DNA from 2 places in the Intrasporangium sp. DVR genome. Region 2 is predicted to be linked to the other one. Evidence: predicted binding sites of a transcription regulator. Region 2 holds the regulator's gene; the other holds the start of a gene.
The links. The regulator HspR, encoded in region 2, represses chaperone genes until heat shock. The targets are predictions, from matches to a motif close to AAGTTGAGTCNNNNNGACTCAACTT.

Region 1: ABWV20_RS03235 (ATP-dependent Clp protease ATP-binding subunit) is a predicted target of HspR. The motif match lies at 2,597-2,621, and genes of this name have one in related genera.

What each region holds. Positions count from the first base shown of each region.
Region 1 covers NZ_BAABZW010000003.1:69,491-78,186, forward strand. The annotation lists gene ABWV20_RS03235 (ATP-dependent Clp protease ATP-binding subunit) at 1-2,503, opposite strand, end outside; gene ABWV20_RS03240 (nucleoside deaminase) at 2,709-3,191, opposite strand; gene ABWV20_RS03245 (SAM-dependent methyltransferase) at 3,188-3,940, opposite strand; gene ABWV20_RS03250 (maleylpyruvate isomerase family mycothiol-dependent enzyme) at 3,947-4,711, opposite strand; gene ABWV20_RS03255 (proline dehydrogenase family protein) at 4,795-5,745, shown strand; gene proC (pyrroline-5-carboxylate reductase) at 5,749-6,555, shown strand; gene ABWV20_RS03265 (S8 family peptidase) at 6,636-8,126, opposite strand; gene ABWV20_RS03270 (GNAT family N-acetyltransferase) at 8,247-8,696, shown strand, end outside.
Region 2 covers NZ_BAABZW010000005.1:137,925-146,620, reverse strand. The annotation lists gene ABWV20_RS05265 (SRPBCC family protein) at 1-391, shown strand, start outside; gene dnaK (molecular chaperone DnaK) at 926-2,839, shown strand; gene ABWV20_RS05255 (nucleotide exchange factor GrpE) at 2,836-3,576, shown strand; gene ABWV20_RS05250 (DnaJ C-terminal domain-containing protein) at 3,645-4,658, shown strand; gene ABWV20_RS05245 (heat shock protein transcriptional repressor HspR) at 4,671-5,132, shown strand; gene ABWV20_RS05240 (SGNH/GDSL hydrolase family protein) at 5,157-5,978, opposite strand; gene ABWV20_RS05235 (SGNH/GDSL hydrolase family protein) at 6,112-6,897, shown strand; gene wecB (non-hydrolyzing UDP-N-acetylglucosamine 2-epimerase) at 6,968-8,119, shown strand; gene wecC (UDP-N-acetyl-D-mannosamine dehydrogenase) at 8,257-8,696, opposite strand, start outside.

The DNA.
Region 1 (8,696 bases), on a different contig from region 2:
GCTCCGGCAGGTCGTCGGCCGGCCGGTGATCCGGGTGGGCCATGTCGGAGAAGGTGAACTTCTCGTCCTTGCCCTCGCCCTCGGTGTCGACCCTGACGTACTGGCCCGAGGTGAACTCCGCGTAGAGGATCTTCTCGGACAGCGCATCCTCGATCTCGCGCTGGATGGTGCGACGCAGCGGGCGCGCACCGAGCACGTGGTCGTAGCCCTTCTTGGCGAGCAGGTCCTTGGCCGCCTGGGTGAGGTCGATGCCCATGTCCTTGTCCTTGAGCCGCTTGTCGAGCTTGGCGATCTCGAGGTCGACGATCTGGATGATCTCGTCCCTGGACAGGTGGGGGAAGACGATGGTGTCGTCGACCCGGTTGAGGAACTCCGGCCGGAAGTGCTGCTTGAGCTCGTCGATGACCTTGGCCTTCATCCGCTCGTAGTCCGACCGCGTGTCCGGACCGGCGGAGAAGCCCATGCTCGCCTTCGAGATGTCTCGCGTGCCGAGGTTCGTCGTCATGATGATGACGGTGTTCTTGAAGTCGACCATCCGACCCTGGGAGTCGGTGAGTCGACCGTCCTCGAGCACCTGGAGCAGCGAGTTGAAGATCTCCGGGTGGGCCTTCTCGACCTCGTCGAAGAGCACGACGGAGAACGGCTTGCGGCGGACCTTCTCGGTCAGCTGGCCGCCCTCCTCGTAGCCGACGTAGCCGGGAGGCGACCCGAACAGACGGCTCACCGTGTGCTTCTCGGAGAACTCCGACATGTCGAGCTGGATGAGCGCGTCCTCGCTGCCGAAGAGGAACTCGGCGAGCGTCTTGGCCAGCTCGGTCTTGCCGACACCGGTGGGGCCGGCGAAGATGAACGACCCGCCGGGACGGCGCGGGTCCTTGAGGCCGGCCCGCGTGCGGCGGATGGCCTGGGACAGCGCCTTGACGGCGTCGTTCATGCCGACGATCCGCTTGTGCAGCTCGTCCTCCATGTGGAGCAGCCGGCTCGACTCCTCCTCGGTCAGCTTGAAGACCGGGATGCCGGTGCTCGCCGCGAGGACCTCGGCGATGAGCTCGTCGTCGACCTCGGCCACGACGTCCATGTCGCCGGACTTCCACTGGGCCTCGCGCTCGGCCTTCTCGGCGCGCAGCTTCTTCTCCTCGTCGCGCACGCGCGCGGCGCGCTCGAAGTCCTGCCCGTCGATCGCGGACTCCTTCTCGCGCACGAGGTGGGCGATCCTCTCGTCGAACTCACGCAGGTCCGGCGGCGCGGTCATGCGGCGGATGCGCAGTCGCGCGCCGGCCTCGTCGATGAGGTCGATCGCCTTGTCGGGCAGGAAGCGGTCGTTGATGTAGCGGTCCGCCATGTTGGCCGCCGCGACGAGCGCGCTGTCGGTGATCGTCACGCGGTGGTGCGCCTCGTAACGGTCCCGCAGGCCCTTGAGGATCTCGATCGTGTGGGGGAGCGTCGGCTCCTGCACCTGGATCGGCTGGAACCGCCGCTCGAGGGCCGAGTCCTTCTCGATGTGCTTGCGGTACTCGTCGAGCGTCGTCGCGCCGATCGTCTGGAGCTCACCACGGGCGAGCATCGGCTTGAGGATGCTCGCCGCGTCGATGGCGCCCTCGGCCGCGCCGGCGCCGACGAGGGTGTGGATCTCGTCGATGAAGATGATGATGTCGCCGCGCGTGCGGATCTCCTTGAGGACCTTCTTCAGGCGCTCCTCGAAGTCACCGCGGTAGCGGCTGCCGGCCACGAGCGACCCGAGGTCGAGCGTGTAGAGCTGCTTGTCCTTGAGGGTCTCGGGCACCTCGCCCTTGACGATGTCCTGGGCCAGGCCCTCGACGACGGCCGTCTTGCCGACGCCGGGCTCGCCGATGAGGACCGGGTTGTTCTTGGTGCGGCGGGACAGCACCTGCATGACCCGCTCGATCTCCTTCTCGCGCCCGATGACCGGGTCGAGCTTGCCCTCGCGGGCGGCCTGCGTCAGGTTGCGGCCGAACTGGTCGAGGACGAGGGAGCCGGCAGGCGTGCCCTCTCCGGTCGCCTGGCCGACACCGGCGCCGGTCTTCTCGCCCTGGCCGCCCTGGCCCTGGTAGCCGGAGAGGAGCTGGATGACCTGCTGGCGCACCTTGTTGAGCTCGGCGCCGAGCTTGACGAGGACCTGGGCGGCGACGCCCTCACCCTCGCGGATCAGGCCGAGGAGGATGTGCTCGGTGCCGATGTAGCTGTGGCCGAGCTGCAGCGCCTCACGGAGGGAGTACTCGAGGACCTTCTTCGCGCGCGGCGTGAAGGGAATGTGGCCGGTGGGTGCCTGCTGGCCCTGGCCGATGATCTCCTGGACCTGCGCCCGCACGGCCTCGAGCGAGATGTCGAGGCTCTCGAGAGCCTTGGCGGCCACGCCCTCACCTTCGTGGATCAGACCCAGGAGGATGTGCTCGGTGCCGATGTAGTTGTGGTTGAGCAGGCGTGCTTCCTCCTGCGCCAGGACCACCACCCGTCGGGCCCGATCGGTGAACCGTTCAAACATGTCTACTCCTGCCTGATCGAGATACCTCGATGCTATCCGCGCCCGCTGTCAGCAGGCACCCCGCACAACGCGAGCCCGTGCGTGAGTGTTCCCATCCTGAGCGTGTCCGCCTCAGGTTCCACCTCCTGTTCGCCCTCAGCGGAACGGTGCCCTCGTGCCTCCACCCGTACCCATCTCGCGGCCACGCCGGCTGTGGCCGCTGCCGTCAGGTCGGCCGTACCCAGCGTGCGTGGAGCGCCTTGACCTCGTCCTCCAGCTCGGGGGCCGGCCCGTCGACCGCGAGCCCCGGCACGACGTCACGGATGGACAGCGGACGCACCGGCGGGGCCGGAAGGCCCCAGTCGTCCCGCCACTGCCCTAGCTGGGCCGAGCTCACTGCGTAGACGATGCGCCCCAGGCCGACCCACCCGTGCGCCGCGCTGCACATCGGGCAGTGCTCGCCCGAGGTGTAGACCGTCGCAGCGGCCCGTTCTGCCGGGGCCAGGTGGCTCCCGGCCCAGCGCGCGATGGCGAGCTCAGGGTGCTGGGTCGGGTCGACGGCGATGACGTGGTTGTGGTCCTCGAAGAGCACCTCGCCGCCGGCCCCGACGAGGACGGACCCGAACGGCTCGTCGCCTCGTTCGAGGGCGAGGCGGGCGAGGTCGACCGCGCGTCGCAGGAAGCCCAGGTCCCGCTCGTCGAGGGTCACGGCACCCTCCCGGTCACGATCGCGAAGGTGACGAACGCTCCGCCGTCCGCCTCGAGCATCTGTTGGACGGGCGAGCTCATCCGACCCTTGAGCTCCATCACGGCGCGCTCCCAGAGCAGCCAGTTGGCGCAGCCGTCGACCTGCTCGCGGGCGGTCACCGACGAGAACGCCCGCGAGAACTCCCACTGGCTGCGGAGCCAGCCGGCGGTGTGCCAGGCGGCGGTCTCGGCGCCGACGACCTTGTCGATGTGGTCAGGGATCTCGCCGAGCTCGCGCACCTCGGTGGTCAGGGCCGGTGTGGCGACCCCGAGCTGCCCACCGGGCTTGAGGAACGTGGCGAGGTACGGCGGGTAGTGGTCGCCGGTGCCGAAGTACTCCCACGCGTCGATGCTGACGATCGCATCGAACGAGCGGGCCCCGAACGGCAGCTGCCCCGCATCGACGCGCATCGCGAGCACGCGGTCGTCGACCCCCTCCTTGCGGAACACCTCGCCGGCCTCCGTGGGGTCGACCCAGAGGTCGGCCGCGATGACGCGGACGCCGAACTCCTTGGCGAGGAAGACGGACGTGGCGCCGAGCCCGGACCCGAGGTCGAGGACGCGCATGCCGGGGCGCAGGTCGAGGTCACCGGCGAGGTCCTCGAGCAGCCAGAGCGGGTGCGGCCCCATGTCGAGGTCGACGAGCCAGGTCGCGTCGTACTTGGTCGACCGCGGGTAGGCGTCCTTGACCAGGTGGTCCAGGGCTGGCATGGCAGCTCACTTCCAGGTGATGGTGACCAGATCGTGCCACCATGGGTCGAGCTGGGCGCTCCGGTTCCACAGCTGGAGATAGAGGTCCACCGGGTGTCCCGTGAGGCTGCGGTCGATGGTGCCGTATGCCGCTGGGCTCGCTCCGTCGAGGACGGTGACGTCGACGGGGTGGTCGGGTCCCATCCGGAGCCGCCACGACACGGGGCAGCCGTCCGGGCTGACGACGACGACGGTCTCCTCGGGCGGGTGGATGCCCTGGCTGCGGCGCGGGACGAAGCCATTGAGCAGCTCGTCGATGCCGTCGAGGGCGAGGGCCGGGCCGATCCACGTCTCGGAGCGATGCGGGGCGCGGCCCAGCCGCGCCGCGAGGGCGTCGACGGCGTGGATGGTCGTCTCGTGGCACTGGCGGCGGGTCCAGAAGACCTTGGGGGGTGGGGCGTTCTTGAGGAAGACGAACGCGCGAAGGTCCTCGGGCGCGTCCACGATCGCCTGGAGCAGCGCGGTGGCGCCGTCGTCGAACCAGCCGAGCAGGTCCGGCTGCGAGAGGGCCGCCGCCTCCATCGCCTCGGGGCTGTCGATCTCGGCGCCGGTGACGTGCCCGGCCGCCCACCGATGGGCCATCCCGACGTGGGCGACGAGGCGGGCCACGGTCCAGCCCGGACACGTGGGGACGGGCGCGTCGAGCCCGGCCGCCACGGCGTTGGCGCGCAGCACGGTCGCGGCCTCGCCGAGGGCGGTGCCGAGGTCGTCGAGGGGCAGTCGAGCGTCCATGCGGTGAGTCTGCCGTACGGCGGTAGATTTGCGGCAGCCACCACCGTGACGGACGAAGACCGACGACAGACCGGGAGGTCCCAGTGGACGCCAGCGACGTGCTGCGCAACTCACTCCTTCAGCTCTCCAAGCAGGAGACGATCCGTGATGTCATCCAGAAGGCGCCGGTCTCCCGCTCGGTGGTGAGGCGGTTCGTGCCGGGCGCCGACCACGCGGACGCCGTGCGGGCCGCGGCGGACATGGCGGGCACCGGTCGGATGGCGACCATCGACTACCTCGGCGAGGACACGACGGACCTCACCCGGGCCAAGCAGACGCGAGACGCCTACCTCCAGCTGCTCACCGCCCTGCGCGACGACGGCCTCACCGACAACGGCGCCGTCGAGGTCTCACTCAAGCTGAGCGCTCTCGGGCAGGCCCTGCCCGGTGACGGCAACCGGATCGCCCTCGAGCACGCCCGCGAGATCTGCACCCTGGCCGACCTCGCGGGCACGACGGTGACCCTCGACATGGAGGACCACACGACGACGGACCTCACGCTGGACGCCGTCCGGGAGCTGCGGGCGGACTTCCCGACGGTCGGAGCGGTGCTGCAGTCCTACCTGCATCGGACCGAGGCCGACTGCCGGGACCTGGCGACGGCAGGGTCGCGGGTGCGTCTCTGCAAGGGTGCCTACAAGGAGCCGGAGTCGGTCGCCTTCCAGTCGGGTGCCGACGTCGACAAGTCCTACGTCCGTTGCCTCAAGATCCTCATGCACGGGCAGGGGTACCCGATGGTGGCCACCCACGACCCTCGCCTCATCGAGATCGCGGGTGCGCTGGCCGCGCAGGCCGGCCGGGCGGCCACGTCGTTCGAGTACCAGATGCTCTACGGCATCCGGCCGGACGAGCAACGGCGGATCTCCGACCGCGGCGACCAGATGCGCGTCTACATCCCCTACGGCCAGGAGTGGTACGGCTACCTCATGCGGCGGATGGCCGAGAAGCCGGCGAACGTCATGTTCTTCCTCCGCGGCCTGGCGACGAAAGGCTGAGCCATGGGAACCACTGCGATCTTCGGCGCCGGCGTGATGGGCGAGACCCTCCTGTCGGGCCTGCTGCGATCGGGCCGCGACGTCGGGGACCTCGTCATCACCGAGCGCAACGCCGACCGGGCGGCGTCCCTCGCCCAGAAGTACGACGTGCGGGTGCTGTCGAACGCCGAGGCCGCCGACCTGGCCGACACGTTGGTCCTCGTCGTCAAGCCCCAGGACATGGAGGGCCTGCTCGACGAGATCCGCGACCACGTCCGAGAGGGCAACACGGTCGTCTCGCTCGCGGCCGGGATCACCACGGAGTTCCTCGAGGCCCGGCTGCCGGAGGGATCCTCCGTGGTGCGGGTCATGCCCAACACGCCGGCGCTCGTCGACCAGGGCATGGCCGGGGTCTCGCCGGGGCGGCACTGCACGGAGGAGCACCTCGTCGAGGCAGAGGCGCTCCTGTCGTCCTGCGGCAAGGTGGTGCGTCTCGAGGAGAAGCACCTCGATGCGGTCACGGCGATCTCCGGCAGCGGTCCCGCCTACATCTTCTACGTGGTGGAGGCGATGATCGAGGCCGGCGTGGTGCTGGGGCTCCCCCGGGCGACGTCGACCGAGCTGGTGGTGCAGACGCTGTACGGCGCGGCCACGATGCTCAAGGAGACGCACGAGCACCCCACGGTGCTGCGCGAGCAGGTCAGCTCACCGGGCGGCACTACGGTGGCGGCGCTCCGCCAGCTCGACGACCACAAGGTCCGCGCCGCGTTCGTCAACGCGATGGAGGCCGCGGCGGCGCGGTCCCGGCAGCTGGCCTCCGGGCACGTCTGAGCCGCGCCAGCCGGAACGCCGTCGAGGGTGCGACCCGGGCCGGTGTCGGCCCGGACCGCACCCTCGATGAGTGCGACCCGCTACTTCACTGCGGCGAAGGCGTTGACCTCACCCGCGCCGTAGAAGGAGTTGCGCAGGCCGCCGGAGCAGGTCGCCTGGTAGTGCGCGCCGTTGCCGTTCGGCAGCAGCGGCACCGGGTCGTAGACGCCCTCGGGGCAGGCGAGCGGCGTCGCGGTGCGCTCGAGGTGCCCTGCGAGCGCGCCTGGCGCCAGGCTCGGGTGGGCTGAGATCGCGAGTGCAGCGACGCCGGCGGCGTGCGGACCCGACATCGACGTGCCCTGCTTGTAGCCCCAGCCGTTCGTCTTCGTCCTCGTGTTGAACGTCGTGGACAGGATCGCGTCCTCGATGGTCACGGTCGCGCCGTCGGTCCGAGACCGGGCGTCGCCGCCCGGAGCCGTCACGTCGACGACACCCTGGCCGTAGGACGAGAAGTACGACTTCTCCTGCGTCGGCCCGGTGGAGGCGACGGTGACGACGCCGGGGGCCTCACCGGGGAGCACGAGGCAGGCGGAGTTGACGACGCGGTCCTCGACGGGGGCGCTGCCGTCGTTGGGGCTGCCGTCGTCGTGGTTCTTCTTCTGCAGGTCGTAGTTCGAGTTGCCGGCGGAGGCGACGTTGAGCACTCCCTTGCTCTGGGAGTACCGGATCGCCCGCTGGACGGCCAGCCACACCGGACGCTGCCGCTCGTCGTTGCGGCAGTTCAGCTCCCACGGGTCGATGTAGTAGCTGTTGTTGGTCACCTTCATGCCGTGGTCGGCAGCCCACATGAAGCCGCAGACGGCCGCCTCCGGGAAGATGTAGCCCGCGTCGCTGACGACCTTGACGGAGGCCACCTTGACGCCCGGGGCGACGCCGGCGATCCCGACGCCGTTGATCGCCGCGGCGATGGTCCCGGCGACGTGGGTCCCGTGGTCGGAGGTGGTCGGGTTCCAGGCGGCCTCGCTCGTGTCGGCGACACCGCCGAGGCACGAGGCGCTCTTGTCCTTGGCGATCTGCGTCGCGAGGTCGGGGTGGGTGCTCGAGATGCCGCTGTCGAGGACCCCCACGACCACGCTGTCGGAGCCGGTCGTGACGGCGTGCGCCTCGGGGACGTCGATCTGCGGCATGTCCCACTGGAGGCCCCAGAGGGGCTCGGCGGTCGGGTCGCCGGAGGCGGTGGCCTCGTCGACCGAGATCTCCGCGAGCGTCTCCGACTCCTCCAGCATCGAGCCGAGGCCCTCGGTGGAGGCGACCGAGTCGACACCGCGGCCCTTGACGTCCGTCGAGAAGCTCGGGTTGGTCGAGCGGGCCACGAGGACACCGATCTTCGCGTAGTCCGCGACGACGGTGCCGCCCGCAGCAGCGACGCGCGCCGAGGCTCCTGCGGTCGACGCGCCCTCGGGGGCGAGGACGAGGTAGGTGGTGTCGGCGCCGGTGGGGGCTGCGGTGGCCACGCCTGTCGCGCCGAGGACGGACAGGCTCAGGGCTGCTGCGGCGGCGGCCGCGAGCGTCCGGGTGGGGGTGGGTTTCAACGGTGCTCCTATCGGGAGGCTGGGGTGACTGCATGGCGACCGGTCAGGTCGCGCATGGTCGCGAACCTACTGTCGCGCTGTGACACTCGCCACTCGAACGTCTCGTGGGAGGCTTGATGCATGACTGAGCCTCCCCGGATGCACCTGCACGTCGTGCGCCCCGACGACTGGGAGAGCCACCGGGACATCCGGCTCGAGATGCTGCGGGACGCGCCCGATGCGTTCTGGTTCACCTACGCCGACGAGGCCGTCTATGACGAGGCGGACTGGGTGGAGCGGATCGAGGGTGCCTGGCTCGTGCAGGCGCGGGATGCCGCCGGTGTCGTCGGCAGCGCGGGCCTCGGGTCGCACTGGGAGCCCGGTCGAGCCACGACGGCCACGCTCTTCGGCCTCTACGTCGCCCCGCGTGCTCGTGGCCTCGGCGTGGGGGAGGCCCTGGTCGATGCCGTGGTGCGTGAGGCCAGGCGCCTCGGCAAGAGCGAGGTCGTGCTCGAGGTCGGCAGCCACAACGGCGCGGCCGTGGCGCTCTACGAGCGGTGCGGCTTCGTCAGGACCGGTGCCACGCACCCC
Region 2 (8,696 bases):
GCTCGAGAACCTCGTCGGGTGCGACATCCACAGCGTCGACCACGTCGAGCCACAGTGGCAGTCCATCAGCGCGGGGGACCAGGTGCGACTGCACCCGCAAGCAGCGCTGACCGTCGCCGACGTGGACGCCGGCTCGCACCTCGTGCTGCGCCCCGGTCCCATGGACCGCCAGACTCCGCTGGAGGGGTTCCCCTTCGACTACACGTGGGCCCTCGTGCTGCGTCGGCATTCCGGGCGCCGAACCCGCCTCGTCGTCCGTGAGCGGTACGCGCCGGCGCGTCCCGCGGCTGTGGCCGTGGTCGAGCCGCTGGCCGTCGTCAGCGCCGTCATGGGAATAAAGCAGCTGCGGGGCATCCGCGACCGCGTGGCCCGAGACGTCCTCGGCCGCTGAACCCGGGGCCGACGCAGGCGGGGGATGCAGTCTTTCGCGGATCTCTCAGAAACGGCTGTGGTTCTGGTTGTGGGATCGGACCGCGTTTGTTCCTGACTCCCGACCGAACCAGAAGGCAGGGGAAAGGACTGTCTGGCTGATGTGATTGCGGCGCGAGTCCTGCCGTGGAACCGGCAACAGTTGGTGATTCGTCACCGTGGGCCCCCGTGTCCGAGATCGGCGGCGCGCAGCTGCGCGACTTGGCCGGCGACGCCCTGTGTACGGGCGGGCCGGGGCGCGACAGACGGTGGCGCCCGCTCGCGGCGGGCGAGCAGGGGCGCCGACTCGTGGAACAAACCGGCGCACGGTAAAGTTGAGTCCGATAGACGCAAGATTTGCGAGCGTGGTTTTGACAAGAGGGCCACGGCGGAGCAGATTGAGCGGCGAACCCAGACCAACACCACGACAGACCAATCCCGGCCAGAGCGCCACTGAGCCTCCCCCAGGAGCGAGCTCAGCGGCATACGGCCACCACTGGAACCAAGGAGAACACTCATGGCACGTGCGGTCGGAATCGACCTCGGTACCACCAACTCGGCCGTCGCCGTCCTCGAGGGCGGCGAGCCGACGATCATCGCGAACGCCGAGGGCGGCCGCACCACGCCGTCCGTCGTCGCGTTCAGCAAGAGCGGCGAGGTGCTGGTCGGAGAGGTCGCCAAGCGGCAGGCCGTCACCAACGTCGACCGGACCATCCGGTCGGTCAAGCGACACATGGGCACCGACTGGAAGTCGCCGGAGATCGACGGCAAGTCCTACACCGCGCAGGAGATCAGCGCCCGCATCCTGCAGAAGCTCAAGCGCGACGCCGAGGCCTACCTCGGTGAGACGGTCACCGACGCGGTCATCACCGTCCCCGCCTACTTCGAGGACCACCAGCGCCAGGCCACCAAGGAGGCCGGCGAGATCGCGGGCCTCAACGTCCTGCGCATCGTCAACGAGCCCACCGCTGCGGCGCTCGCCTACGGCCTCGACAAGGGCAAGGAGGACGAGCTGATCCTCGTCTTCGACCTCGGTGGCGGCACGTTCGACGTGTCCCTCCTCGAGGTCGGCAAGGACGCCGAGGACGGCTTCGCGACGATCCAGGTCCGCGCCACGAACGGCGACAACCACCTCGGTGGCGACGACTGGGACGAGGTCATCGTCCAGCACCTCATCACCCAGGTGAAGAACAAGACGGGCCAGGACCTGTCCAAGGACAAGATCGCGATGCAGCGCCTTCGCGACGAGGCCGAGCGCGCCAAGAAGGAGCTCTCCACCGCCACGTCGACGAACATCTCGGCGCAGTACATCTCGATGACGCCCGAGGGCCCGATCCACCTCGACGAGTCCCTGTCCCGCGCCCAGTTCGAGCAGATGACCAAGCACCTGCTCGAGCGGACCAAGGCGCCGTTCCACCGGGTCATCGAGGACGCCGGCATCAAGCTCTCCGACATCGACCACGTCGTCCTCGTCGGCGGCTCGACGCGCATGCCCGCCGTGACCAACCTCGTCAAGGAGCTGGCCGGCAAGGAGCCCAACAAGGGCGTCAACCCGGACGAGGTCGTCGCCGTCGGCGCCTCCCTCCAGGCGGGTGTCCTCAAGGGCGAGCGCAAGGACGTCCTCCTCATCGACGTCACGCCGCTCTCGCTCGGCATCGAGACGAAGGGTGGCCTGTTCACCAAGCTCATCGAGCGCAACACCGCCATCCCGACGAAGCGGTCCGAGATCTTCACGACGGCCGACGACAACCAGCCGTCGGTTCTCATCCAGGTCTTCCAGGGTGAGCGTGAGATCGCGCAGCACAACAAGTCGCTCGGTACCTTCGAGCTGACCGGCATCGCGCCGGCGCCGCGCGGCGTGCCGAAGATCGAGGTCACCTTCGACATCGACGCCAACGGCATCGTCAACGTCTCCGCCAAGGACCAGGGCACCGGCAAGGAGCAGAAGATGACGATCACCGGCGGCTCGGCCCTCTCCAAGGAGGAGATCGACCGCATGGTCAAGGACGCCGAGGCGCATGCCGAGGAGGACCGCGTCCGGCGCGAGCAGGCCGAGGTCCGCAACCAGGGCGAGCAGCTCGTCTTCTCGACCGAGACCTTCCTCAAGGAGTCCGGCGACAAGGTCCCGGCCGACGCGAAGACGCCGGTCGAGGAGGCCCTCGCCGACCTCAAGAGCGCGGTCGCGGAGGGCTCCGAGGCCAGCGTCGACGACATCAAGGCGAAGATCGAGGCGCTCAACGAGAAGTCGCAGGCCATGGGCCAGGCGGTGTATGCCGCTGAGTCGGCTTCCGCTGCAGCCGGCGGTGCCGCTGGGGCTGACGGTGAGCACGCCGGGGCGGGTGCGTCGAGCGGCGCAGGGGCCGACGACGACGTCGTCGACGCCGAGGTCATCGACGATGACACCGCTGAGGACGTGAAGGACGCGAAGTGAGCACCAACGACCCCGGCGTGATGCCCGAGGGCGGCAGGCCTGAGCCGGCCGAGCCCGACGTGGGCTCGACCACGAGCGCCGGGCACGGTGCTGGGACGGGTGCTGGGACGGGTGCTGGGACGGGTGCCGGTGGCGACGCCGGCACCCGGCCCCAGGGCTCGACGCCACGGCCCACCTACTACGAGGGTGGTCCGGGCGCGTCGGCCGAGCCCGGCGGGGAGGACGAGTACGACCACGCCCCCGACGCGAAGGACGCCGCGCCGGCCGACGGCTCGAAGGACCAGTCCGAGGGCGACGCCCTCGCCGAAGAGGAGACCATGGCGGCCACGCTGCTGGCGGACCTGCAGCGGCTGCAGGCCGAGTACGTCAACTACAAGAAGCGCGTCGACCGGGATCGCGAGCTGATCCGGACGACCGCAGTGGGTGGCGTCGTCGAGTCCCTCCTGCCCGTGCTCGACGACATCCACTCGGCCCGGGAGGCGGGAGCCCTCGAGGGGGGTCCCTTCGCCACGATCGCCGAGAAGCTCGAGTCGATCCTCGGCCGGTTCGGCGTCGAGCGGGTGGGGGCGTCCGGGGAGGAGTTCGACCCCACCGTGCACGAGGCACTGATGCACGTCGAGGCCGAGCTGCCCGAGGGCTCGACAGGCACCACCGTGGTCCAGGTCATCCAGCCGGGCTACCGGATCGGCGACCGGCTCGTCCGCGCCGCCCGCGTGTCGGTGGCCGACCCGTCCTGAGCGGGCGACCGTGACCCGTAACGTGACCGCCGGGGTGACCGGCATGATGAGAGAGACGGAGGTGCGCCATGGCTAGCCAGGACTGGTTCGAGAAGGACTTCTACGCGATCCTCGGCGTGCCCCACGATGCGGACGCGGCGACGATCAAGAAGACCTACCGCAAGCTCGCTCGCGACCTGCACCCCGACCACAACGTCGGTGACACGAAGGCCGAGGAGCGGTTCAAGGAGATCGGCGAGGCCTACGCCGTCCTGTCCGACCCGGAGCAGCGCCGCGAGTACGACGCGATCCGCGCCATGTCGCACGGCGGCGCCCGGTTCGCCCCCGGTGGCCCGGGCGGCGGGTTCGAGGACATCTTCGCCAACTTCGGCGCCGGCGGTGGCGCCGGCGGACCACGAGTGCACTTCGGCACGAGTGGGGGCCAGCCGAACCTCGAGGACCTCCTCGGCCAGATGTTCGGCGGTGGCGGTGCCGCCGGCTTCCCGGGTGGGTCCGCCTACCCCGGTGGCTTCGGCGCCACCCCCGGGCCCCGGGGCGGGGCCGACGTCTCGGCGTCGACCCGGATCGGGTTCCGCGAGGCGGTCGAGGGCTCGACCGTCACCCTGACCTCGCCGGAGCTGGGCCGCATCACGGCCCGGATCCCGGCAGGCGTCAAGGACGGGCAGAAGATCAAGCTGCGCGGCAAGGGACGGCAGGGTGACCCGGGTGCGCCGGCCGGCGACCTCATCCTCACCGTGTCCGTCGACAAGCACCCGGTCTTCGGCCGCGAGGGCGACAACCTCACGGTCGACCTGCCGGTCACGTTCGCGGAGGCGGCACTCGGTGCGACGGTGGCCGTGCCCACCCTCGACGGTGGCTCGGTCAAGGTGAGGATCCCGGCCGGGACACCGAGCGGCCGGGTGCTGCGGCTCAAGGGCCGCGGGGTCAAGCGCGGCGACAAGGCCGGCGACCTCCTCGCCAAGGTCCAGGTCGTCGTTCCTCAGCGGCTGACCGACGAGGCGCGCGAGGCGATCGAGAAGATGGCGGCCGCCGAGGACGGGCACGACCCGAGGGCCGACCTCTTCCAGCGGGCCCGGCTCTGAGGGGTGGTGACGATGCAACGGATGAACCGCACCCCCATGGGGCACGACGACGACACGCCGGTGTTCGTCATCTCCGTCGCTGCCGAGCTCGCCGGGATGCACGCCCAGACCCTGCGGCAGTACGACCGGCTCGGGCTCGTCTCGCCGTCCCGGACCCAGGGCGGCGGCCGGCGCTACAGCGGCCGCGACGTGTCCCTGCTCCGCGAGATCCAGCGGCTCTCCCAGGAGGGTGTGTCGCTCGCCGGCATCCAACGGATCCTCGACCTCGAGAACCAGGTGACGGCGCTCCAGTCGCGCATCGAGGAGCTCGACGCGGAGCTCGCCGCGACCCAGGCGGCCCTCGCCGGTGCTCGCCCGGGCGAGCGGGTCTTCGCGGCCGGCCCACGCGGCGACGTCGTCGCCGTGCGCCCCGGCCAGCGCCCGAAGCGGACCTTCGCGTCCCAGGCTCTCGTCGTCTGGCGGCCCGGTCGCTGACCCGGAGTCGATCCGCGGCCTGGCTCAGCCGAGGCGGTGGCTCAGGGCGGCGCCGGAATGCGTGCCGGCCAGCCGCTTCATCCCCTGCGCCGGGCGGATCGGGACCGGCCACTTCGGTGGGGTCCGGTCGCCCTCCCGGACCCCCCGCACGCGGCGTCGCACGAGCGGCACGACCTCGCGCCGGACGAAGGCAACCTCGTCGGCCACCGCCTGTGGCCAGGGCCGCCGCTCCGCTTCGCCCAACGCCTTGATGCGCAGCGTGTGAGCCCAGCCCAACGCCTCGAGCACGGCCGCGGCCATCCGCTTGTGGCCCGGACGAGACATGTGGATCCGGTCGGGCGCCCACAGCCTCGGGTCCTCGTACTCCCGCATCCGCGCATGGTCCACGAGGACCGCGCCGTGCGCCTCGGCGAGGCTTCGCACGGTGTCGTTGAAGACCCACAACCGCCGGCGGAGCGGCTCCAGCACAGCCGTCGTGCGTGGGTCGAAGATGGTGAAGACGACGACGACCGGAACCTCGCCGCAGAGGCGTGCGAGGACCTGCGCGTAACGCCCCATGAGCGCATCCATGTCCGCCCGCAGGGAGAGGATGTCGTTCCCACCGGCGTGGAAGGACAGATGGGTCGGTCGCAGGGCCAGGGCGGGCTCGAGCTGCTCGGTCACCACCTCGTCGAGCAGCTTGCTGCGGATGGCGACGTTGGCGTACTCCCATCGTGGATCCGCACGACCGAGCTGGCGCGCCAGGCGGTCCCCCCAGCCGCGGAACCCGTTGGGATAGAGGACATGGGGGTCGCCCACCCCCTCCGAGAACGAGTCCCCGACGACGACGAAACGGCCTGCCTGCACCGGGCCACTCTGCCCCGGGTCGGCGCCCTGCGACGCTCGACGCGGAAGACGTCCCCGGATGTTCGCCTCGTCGTCGCCGGGCCGTTGCCGAGGGGCGCTGCTCGGGCGCGACCGGGATCGCTACGGTGCCAGCGTGGTCCGGTTCGTGGCTCTCGGCGACTCCCTGACCGAGGGGGTCGGCGACCCGCACCCGCTGTCCCCCAACGGTCTTCGCGGCTGGGCCGACCGCTTCGCCAAGCACCTCTCGACGCTCGATCCGACGACGGAGTACGCCAACCTGGCGCTCCGCTCGAAACGCGCCCACGAGGTCCTCACCGAGCAGGTCGGCGCGGCGCTCGCCCTCCAGCCGGACCTCGTGAGCCTCTGGGCGGGCGGGAACGACGTCCTCCGACCCCTGCTCGACCCGCACAGCGTCCTCACGCCCGTCGACGTCGCCGTCGAGAAGCTGTCCTCCGCCGGGGCCCAGGTCGTCGTCATCACCGGGTTCGAGCTGACGGGGTCGCCGGCACTCGGCCTGCTGCGCCGGCGCGTCCTCGCCCTCAACGACGGTCTTCGCGAGATCGCCCACGGCCACGCCGCCGCGCTCGTCGACGTCTCCGACCCGCGGCCTTGGTCGGACCGCCGCCTCTGGGCGCCGGACCGGGTCCACCCGTCCCCGCTCGGGCACGCCAGGCTGGCTCAGGCGGTGGCGACAGCCTGCCGTATGCCGCTGGGTGCCCTCCCAGCCGACCCTCTCCCGGCGTGGGCCGCCGGGAGCGAGCCCAGCGGCATACGGCCCGGCTGGCGGGACGAAGCGCTCTGGTGGCGCGAGCACGCGATCCCGCACGTGCGCCGGTGGGTGACCGGTGCTTCCGCGCGTGAGGACGTGGTGCCGAAGTGGGCTCACTGGGTCCGGCCCGCCCGGGACTTCGCGTGGTGACCGCGGATGTGGTGCCGGACCGCCCTCACCGGGCCGTTAGGCTGTGGCGCCAGAAGGCAGGAGGAACCGGATGTACCGCGTCATGACCATCTACGGCACTCGCCCGGAGGCCATCAAGATGGCACCACTGGTCGGCGAGCTGCGAGGACACGACCAGATCGACCCCATCGTGGCGGTCACGGGCCAGCACCGCGAGATGCTCGACCAGGTCAACTCGCTCTTCGGGATCGAGCCGACCCACGACCTCGACCTGATGACCCCGGGCGCGACCCTCGCCCAGATCACGTCGAAGACGATCCTCGCCACGTCGCACCTGCTCCAGGATGTCCGCCCGGACGTCGTCGTCGTCCAGGGTGACACGACCACGGTCCTCGCGGCCGCACTGTCCGCCTTCTACGAGAAGATCCCCGTGGTGCACCTGGAGGCTGGGCTGCGCACCGGCGACATCTACTCGCCGTTCCCGGAGGAGGTCAACCGCCGGCTCACCTCGCCGCTCGCCTCGCTCCACCTCGCGCCCACGCCGACCTCGAAGGCCAACCTCCTGCGTGAGGGCATCGACGAGGCCACGATCCCCGTCACCGGAAACACCGTCATCGACGCGCTCCAGTGGACGACGACCCAGCCGGTCGCATTCAGCGACCCCCGGGTCGGTGAGATCGTCGAGGCGGCCAGGGGCGGGCGCAAGCTGCTCCTCGTCACCTCGCACCGGCGCGAGTCCTGGGGCGACCGGATGACCGAGTCGATGGGCGCCATCCGCGACCTCGCCGCCGCCAACCCTGACGTCCTCGTCCTGCTCCCCATGCATCGCAACCCGATCGTGCGCGACGTCATCGAGCCGATGCTCGGCCCGTTGGACAACGTCACCCTGACCGAGCCGCTCGAGTACCACCAGTTCGCGCACGTGCTCGCTGCCTCCAACGTGGTGCTCACCGACTCCGGCGGGGTCCAGGAGGAGGCGCCCAGCCTCGGCAAGCCCGTCCTCGTCATGCGGGACACGACGGAGCGTCCGGAAGCCGTCGAGGCCGGCACGGTGCGTCTGGTCGGCACCGACGCCGAGACGATCCGGTCCTCGGTCCAGCAGCTCTTCGACGACCGCGACGCCTACGACGCCATGGCCAACGCCGTCAACCCGTACGGCGACGGCAAGGCAGCGAAGCGCTGCGTGGCTGCGATCGCCGAGATGCTCGGTATCGGCGAGCGGGAGCCGGACTTCGCCAGCTGACCACCGCCCGAGCCAGATCGAAAGAGCCACATCGAAAGAGCAGTTCGCGACACCGCCCGCGGAGATCCCTCCGCGGCGACGTGTCGCGAACTGCTCTTTCGATGGTGTGTCGCGAACTGCTCTTTCGATGAGTGGGGTCAGCGCCAGATGCCGCGGGTGTCGATGACCTTCTTGCCCTCGAGGTCGCCCAGGGTGAGGCGCTTGAACGGCTGGTGGTCGACGAGCAGCAGGACGACGTCAGCCTCCTGGACGGCGTGTGAGACCTCGGCCAGCCTGACGTTGGCGAGCCCGTCGAGGGACTTCGGCAGCGCCGGCACGTGCGGCTCGACGGCGAGGATGACGGCCCCCGGCAGCTCGGACGAGAGCTGCTCGGTGATCTGCAGGGCCGGAGACTCACGAAGGTCGTCGATGTCGGCCTTGAACGCCAGACCGAGGCAGGCGATGGTCCCGCCCTCGCCGTCCGGGCCCTTGCCCAGCTCGGCGAGTGCCGACTTCACCTTGCCCACGACGGTCTGGGGGCGCGCGTCGTTCGTCTCGCGGGCGGTGCGGATCAGGCGGGCCTGCTCCGGGGCCGCGG